Linked DNA regions of Sagittula sp. P11. The protein of the gene in region 1 interacts with the protein of each later gene in a pairwise test. Links are inferred from orthologs where the notes say so. Each region holds a gene or a part of one and is shown on either strand. Other genes may lie near its edges.

Region 1 (3,663 bases):
CAGCGCGCGGAGTTTCGCGGGCGGAGAGTCGGGGCGTTCGCGCTGCAGGTGCTGGAGCGGCGTCTCGTCGAGGTGCAGTTCGTCCACCTGGTGCTGGGCGAAGTAGCCGATGCGCAGCTTCGACGAGCGGTTCATCCGGCCGTCCATCAGCGGCAGGCGGTCGGCCAGCAGCTTCGACAGGGTCGACTTGCCCTGGCCGTTCTTGCCCAGAAGCGCGATGCGGTCGTCCTGGTCGATGCGCAGGTTGAGCCGCCGCAGCACGGCGGTGTCGCCGTAGCCGGTGGTGCCGTCCTCGATGTTGACGATGGGCGGCGAAAGCTCGTCCGGCTGCGGGAAGGTGAAGACGCGCTTGGCCATCTCCTCGGGCGGGGTGACCATGTCCATGCGCTCGATCATCTTCAGCCGGGCCTGCGCCTGCTTGGCCTTGCTGGCCTTGGCGCGGAAACGGTCGACGAAGGACTGCAGGTGGGCGCGGCGGTCCTGCTGTTTCCTGGCGGTGGCGGCGAGCTGGGCGCGCTTTTCGGCGCGCAGCTTGACGAAGCCGTCGTAGGGCGTGCCGTAGTAGGTCAGCTTGCGGTCCTCGAGGTGGAGGATCGAGCTGACGGCGCGGTTCAGGAGGCCGCGGTCGTGGGAGATGACGATGACCGTGTGCGGGTAGCGCGCGAGGTAGGATTCGAGCCAGAGCGCGCCCTCGAGGTCGAGGTAGTTGGTCGGCTCGTCAAGCAGCAGCAGGTCGGGCTGGGCGAAGAGCACGCCGGCCAGCGCCACGCGCATCCGCCAGCCGCCGGAATAGGCGGAGCAGGGGCGCGAGTGTTCCTCGGGATCGAAGCCCAGGCCCTTGAGGATCGAGGAGGCGCGGGCCTCCGCGCTCCACGCGTCGATGTCGGCGAGGCGGGTCTGGATCTCGGCGATGCGGTGGCCGGAGGCGGTGTCCTGTTCGGCAAGAAGCGCCGCGCGCTCGGTGTCGGCGGCGAGCACGGTGTCGAGGATCGAGGTCTCTGAGGCGGGGACTTCCTGGCTGACGCCGCCGATGCGGGCGCGGGACGGCAGGGAGATGTCGCCGCCGTCGATGGTCAGCTCGCCCCGGATCAGGCGGAAGAGCGTGGTCTTTCCCGCGCCGTTCGGGCCGACGAGGCCGACCTTGTGACCTTCGGGGATCGTGGCGGTGGCCTCCTCGAAGAGGGGACGGCCTTCGACCGAATAGGAGAGGGATGAGATACGCAGCATGGAGGCGCTTTAGCAGAGGGTTCGGGGAGGGGAAAGGCACGTCGGCGGGCGGCACTGTTTGCTTTCGCAAAAGCGCCCGCCCGCCGACCCGTGGGGCGCGTTTCAGGCGAATGACGGGTATGGGGATGCGCGGCGGGTGGGGCCGCGATGGTCCCGGGGCGGGCTTCGGGCCGTGGTTTGCGTCCCGAGGCCGGGCAGGGCACGTGTGACGCATGGTCATGAGGGGTTTCCTGATCCGGGAGGCCGTGTTATCGGGCGCCGCGATACACCCTGACGACCCCGGACTGTGGGTCGGATCCATCTGGAGGATAACACGATGGCCCTCGAGCGCACCTTTTCGATCATCAAGCCCGATGCAACCCGCCGCAACCTGACCGGCAAGATCAACGCCAAGTTCGAGGAGGCCGGTCTGCGCATCGTCGCGCAGAAGCGGATCCACCTGACCAAGGCGCAGGCCGGCGAGTTCTACAAGGTGCACGCCGAGCGCCCGTTCTACGACGAGCTGTGCGAGTTCATGGCGTCCGCCCCGATCGTCGCACAGGTTCTGGAAGGCGAGAACGCCATCTCCAAGAACCGCGAAGTGATGGGCGCGACCAACCCGGCCGATGCGGCCCCGGGTACCATCCGCGCCGAGTTCGCCGAGTCGGTGGGCGAGAACTCCGTCCACGGGTCGGACGCGCCGGACACCGCGGCTCAGGAGATCGCGTATTTCTTCTCAGGTCTCGAGCTGGTCGGCTGAGCCTTCACCGGTTCCGACATGACGAAGGGGCGCCTTGCGGCGCCCCTTTTCGTTTGTTTGCGAGGGTTTTTCTGCCCGGGACTGTCGCCGGTCGTGTCAGGCGTTGGCGCCGCGGGACCGTCCGAGGCCCTGCACCGGGGTGCGGGTCGGGGGTTGGCGCGGGGTCTGGCCGGGTGTCGTATCGGCGTGGCGCCTTTCCGCGAAGTCGCGCATGAGCGCGGCGTTGCGGAGGTTGGCCTTGAAGCCCACGTCGAAGATGTCGCCGACCAAGGGCACGAGGCCGATCACCCAATCGATGCCGACATTGCCGGCCATCCGCGCCAGAAGGTGCTTCGGCGCGCCGATGTCGTGGGCGAGGTAGACGATGTAGGCCGACGGCGTCAGGGCCAGCGTGTCGCCGATGCCGGGAACGAGGCCGATGATGCTGTCCCAGCCGAGGCGGATGCGCGTGCCGGGCAGGTACATGGCGGCGTCCATGCGGCGGGCGATGCGTTCCGCCCGCTCGACCTTGGCGAAGATGGTCTTTGCGTCGTGCCTGTGCGCGTCGGTCATGGCCGGGCTCACGCGTGGGCGGGACGGCGCGAGATCACCCAGATCGCGTGTACGACGCCGGGGAGCCAGCCGAGAAGGGTCAGCAGGATATTGAGCCAGAAGTGCTTGCCAAGGCCCACTTCGAGGAAGACGCCCAGGGGCGGCAGGAACAGGCTGAGGATGATGCGGATGAGGTCCATCTTGGATCTCCTTTACGTTGCCGGGTTGAACAGGAAACGCGGCAACGGTGTGGAAGTTCCGAAGATGTCCGGCGCCGCCCGGGTCAGGCGGCGCGTTCGGCGGGCATGATCACGGGCTCTGCGGTGTCCAGCCTGAACTCCGATACGGTGCGCGAGAGGTCCTGCGCGGTGCCTGCAAGTGCGGAAGAACTGGTCCGCGTGTCGGCGACAAGCCCGGCGTTGGCGCGGGTCAGGTCCTGAAGGAGCTTCATCGCGGAGTCGATCTCGGCCAGGTCGCTGGCGTGCGCGCTGGTGGAGGCGGCGATGTCGGAGAGGGTCTCGTCCATCTTGTGGATGCTCCGGACCATGATCTGCAGCGACTGGCCCGCGCCATTGACGAGCTGCACGCCGTCCTGCACCTCCTTGTGGCTTTCGGAGATCAGCTTCTTGATGTCGAGGGCGGACTTCGAGGAACGGCCCGCGAGGTCGCGCACCTCTTCGGCCACGACGGCGAAGCCGCGGCCGGATTCGCCCGCGCGGGCGGCCTCCACCCTTGCGTTGAGGGCGAGGAGGTTGGTCTGGAAGGCCAGTTCCTCGATCACGGTGACGATCTTGGCGATCTCGTCGGAGCGCTGGCTGATCTGGTCCATGGCGGCGATTGCCTCTGCCACGGTGCGGTCCGATTCGGCGGCGGTGTCGGAGGCGGCGCGCGCCTCTTCCTTCGCCGACGCGATGCGGTGCGCATCGTCGCGGGTCTCTTCCGTCACGCGGGTAACGCCGTCGGCGCTACGCGTGATGGCGGCGCCCTGCTGTTCCGTCCGGTGGGCGAGGTCTTCGGCGCCGTCCTTCATCTGGCCGGAGCGGTCGGTGATCTGCGTGACCGCGGAGACGAGGCCGGAGATCACGCCGTTCAGCCGCTCGGCGGCGGCGTTGAAGTCGAGCCGGATGTGATCGTACTTCGGATCGAGCGGCGTGTGGAAGCGGCGC
Region 2 (3,336 bases), 4.4 Mb from region 1 along the record:
TCGTAACGATGCCCCGCAGCGCTTTCGCCGATCACGTTCAATGTCATGCCGGGCGCAGCGTCGGTCACCGCATAGCCGTCCATGGCCGAGGATGGAAAGGGCGGCTGACTGCGTCTTGCGGAAACCGCGCGGGCCAGCGTCCGGCCCGATGCGGCCACCAACGGGACCTCTTCCGTCTCCATCGGCCGCACGAGCGAGAAGAGCTGCGCGAGGGCTTCCGCTACCGAGATCATGTCGCTTCGTAACGCCCTGATTTCCCGCCATCTTTCAGGGTGACGCGGATTCCGCCGATCTCCATCGCCTTGTCCACGGCTTTCACCATGTCGTAGACGGTCAGCGCTGCGGTCGAGACTGCGGTGAGCGCCTCCATCTCCACCCCCGTCTGGCCAGTGGTCTTGACCGTCGCGGTGATGCGCAGACCGGGCAGGTCGGCATCGGGTTCCAGATCGACGGACACCTTTGTCACGGGCAGGGGATGACACAGCGGGATCAGCTCTGGCGTCTTCTTCGCGCCCATGATCCCGGCCAGTCGTGCAACACCGATCACGTCGCCCTTCTTGGCGCTGCCTTCGTTGATAAGCGCGAATGTCTCCGGCGCCATGCGGACCCAGCCTTCGGCTGTGGCGACGCGGGCGGTCACCGCCTTGTCGGAGACATCCACCATGTGGGCTGCGCCGCGGTCGTCGAAATGCGTCAGGTCGCTCATGGTCACTCTCAGGCCGGGACGGGGTTTTTCAGCAAGGTTTCGGTCGCTTCCTGCACGTTTTCCTGTCGCATGAGGCTTTCGCCGATCAGGAAGGCGCGGGCGCCATACCCGGCCATGTCCGCCAGATCGGCGGGCGTGTTGAGCCCGGATTCGGAGATCAGGAAGCGGCCTTCGGGGACGCGCTTCGACAGGGTTCGCGTGGTGTCCAGCGTCGTCTCGAACGTCTTGAGGTTGCGGTTGTTCACCCCGATCAGCGGTGACTTGAGCGCCAGCGCGCGGTCGAGTTCTCCACCGTCGTGTACTTCGATCAGGGCATCCATGCCCCAGGCGTACGCGGCATCCTCAAGCTCGGCGGCCTGCGCGTCAGATACGGAGGCCATGATGATCAGGATGCAGTCCGCGCCAAGCGCGCGCGCCTCGGCCACCTGGTAGGTGTCGTACATGAAATCCTTGCGCAGGGCGGGCAGGGTGGTGGCCGAGCGGGCCTCGACCAAGAACTCCTTGGCGCCCTGGAAGGACGGCGTGTCGGTCAGCACGGACAGGCAGGTGGCGCCCCCGGCTTCATAAGCCTGCGCCAGCCGCGCCGGGTCGAAGTCGGCGCGGATCAAGCCCTTTGAAGGGCTGGCTTTCTTCACCTCTGCGATCAGGCCGTAGCCGGTTTTGGCGGCCAGGTACAACGCCTTGGCAAAGGGTCGGACGGGCGACGCGTCGCGTGCTTCGGCCTCCACCTCGGACAGCGGTTTGGCGCGCTTGTCGGCGGCGACCTCCTCCAGCTTGTAGGCCTTGATCTTGTCGAGGATCGTCTGGGTCATGGCGCCTCTCCGGTCCAGTTGATAGGTGCGGCGCCTTGCGTCTTAAGCCAGTCGTTGATGCGGGAAAAGGGCCGCGAGCCGAAAAAGCCGCGACGGGCGGACAGGGGCGAGGGGTGGGCGGTCTGCAGAACGAGATGGCCTTCGCCTCGAATGTCGCGGGCGAACCCCTGCGCGTGTTTGCCCCAGAGCAGGAAGGCGCGCGGCCTGTCGGACAGGGTATGCAACACTTGCCGCGTCAGTTCGGACCATCCGAGCCTCGCATGTCCGCCCGCCTGGCCGGCGGGCACGGTCAGCGCGGTGTTCAGCAAGAGCACGCCTTGGTCCGCCCAGAACCGCAGATCGCCGTTGGCCGGACAGGACCCGAGATCGTCGGTCATTTCCTTGTAGATGTTGTTCAACGACCTCGGCAGGGCGACATCCGGCGCGACCGAAAACGCGAACCCATGGGCGTGACCCGGCGTGGGGTAGGGGTCCTGACCGAGGATCACGACCTTCACCTCGTCGGGCGCGCAGGCCTCCATTGCTGCAAAGCGTTGGGCGTCGGGGGGCAGAATGTCGGCCCTTCCGGCAAGATCCGCCGCAATACGGGGCAGATCCTGCACGAAAAACGGCAGATGGCTCCAGCTCTCGGGCGGGGTCATGCCGCCTGAGTGGCCGCCGCCAAAGCTGCGACCTTTGCTTTCGCCGCGCCTGAATCGATGCTCTCGGCTGCTTGGGCCACGCCTTCGCGCAGGTCGACGGCCCGGCCGGCGATGGTCAGCGCAGCGGCGGCGTTCAGCAGGACCGCATCGCGATAGGCCGAAGACACGCCGTCCAACAGCGCCGCCATGGCCTTGGCGTTCTGTTCCGGGGTGCCCCCGATGATTGCTTCGAACGGATGCTCGGGCAGGCCTGCGTCTTCGGGGTGCAGCTCCACTTCCCGGATGCTGCCGTCCTCTTCCAGAGAGGCCACCCACGACACGCCCGCGATGGTCAGTTCGTCGGTGCCGTCAGAACCGTGCACCAGCCATGCCCGCTCTGACCCGAGCTTGCCGAGAACCTCTGCCATCGGGCGGATCAGGTCACGGGTGAAGGCCCCGGTCAGCTGCCGTTTTACGCCCGCCGGATTCGTAAGGGGCCCCAGGATGTTGAAGATTGTCCGCGTCCCGAGCTCGGCCCGGACCGGGCCGACGTGCGCCATGGCCGGATGGTGCATCGGCGCCATCATGAAGCAGATGCCGACGTCTTCCAGCGCCTTCTCGACACGGTCGGCGGGCAGCATCACGTTGATCCCGAGCTGGGACAGTGCGTCCGCCGCGCCGGATTTCGACGACAGGTTGCGGTTGCCGTGCTTGGCCACGGTCACGCCGGCCCCGGCCACGACAAAGGCCGTCGCGGTCGAGATGTTCAGCGTGCCCTTTCCGTCGCCGCCGGTGCCAACGATGTCCATCGCCCCCTCCGGCGCGCGGACCTTGTTGCATTTCGCGCGCATCACCGCGGCGGCGGCGGCGTATTCGTCCACCGTCTCGCCCCGCGTGCGCATCGCCATCAGAAGCCCGCCGATCTGCGCGGGGGTGGCTTCGCCGTTGAACAGGATGCTGAAGGCGCGCTCCGCCTCGTCGCGGGTCAGGGCGCGGTCGGCGGAGGCCCCGATCAGCGGTCTGAGATCGTCGCTCATGCCGGCACCTTCAGGACGTCGAGGAAGTTGCGGAGCATGGCGTGACCGTGCTCCGACGCGATGCTTTCGGGGTGAAACTGCACGCCGTGGATCGGCAGGCTTTCATGCGCCAGCCCCATGATCGTGCCGTCGGACAGCTCCGCCGTCACCTTGAGGCACGA

What was found. The genes of interacting proteins can lie anywhere in the genome.
Region 2: the proteins of ndk (region 1) and CDO87_RS21995 interact in binary tests that used the Escherichia coli proteins (3 or more experiments, as listed by UniProt). The link is inferred for Sagittula sp. P11 from one-to-one orthologs.

The regions. Positions count from the first base shown.
Region 1 is NZ_CP021913.1:233,942-237,604, reverse strand. The notes cover bases 266-3,254. They hold ndk (nucleoside-diphosphate kinase), read left to right. Parts: upstream 266-1,543; coding sequence 1,544-1,966; downstream 1,967-3,254. Other genes in these bases: CDO87_RS01165 (methyl-accepting chemotaxis protein), read right to left, coding at 2,781-3,254; CDO87_RS01170 (YqaE/Pmp3 family membrane protein), read right to left, coding at 2,527-2,697; CDO87_RS01175 (DUF4112 domain-containing protein), read right to left, coding at 2,063-2,518; CDO87_RS01185 (ABC-F family ATP-binding cassette domain-containing protein), read right to left, coding at 266-1,227. In the rest of the region: more of CDO87_RS01185, read right to left, coding at 1-265; more of CDO87_RS01165, read right to left, coding at 3,255-3,663. UniProt on the Escherichia coli protein: Major role in the synthesis of nucleoside triphosphates other than ATP. The ATP gamma phosphate is transferred to the NDP beta phosphate via a ping-pong mechanism, using a phosphorylated active-site intermediate.
Region 2 is NZ_CP021913.1:4,609,762-4,613,097, reverse strand. Bases 338-3,336 are described here. They hold CDO87_RS21995 (uracil-DNA glycosylase), read right to left. Parts: upstream 2,160-3,336; coding sequence 1,515-2,159; downstream 338-1,514. Other genes in these bases: CDO87_RS21985 (aminodeoxychorismate/anthranilate synthase component II), read right to left, coding at 3,172-3,336; trpD (anthranilate phosphoribosyltransferase), read right to left, coding at 2,156-3,175; trpC (indole-3-glycerol phosphate synthase TrpC), read right to left, coding at 715-1,518; moaC (cyclic pyranopterin monophosphate synthase MoaC), read right to left, coding at 338-706. Also shown: gephyrin-like molybdotransferase Glp, read right to left, coding at 1-233; more of moaC, read right to left, coding at 230-337. UniProt on the Escherichia coli protein: Excises uracil residues from the DNA which can arise as a result of misincorporation of dUMP residues by DNA polymerase or due to deamination of cytosine.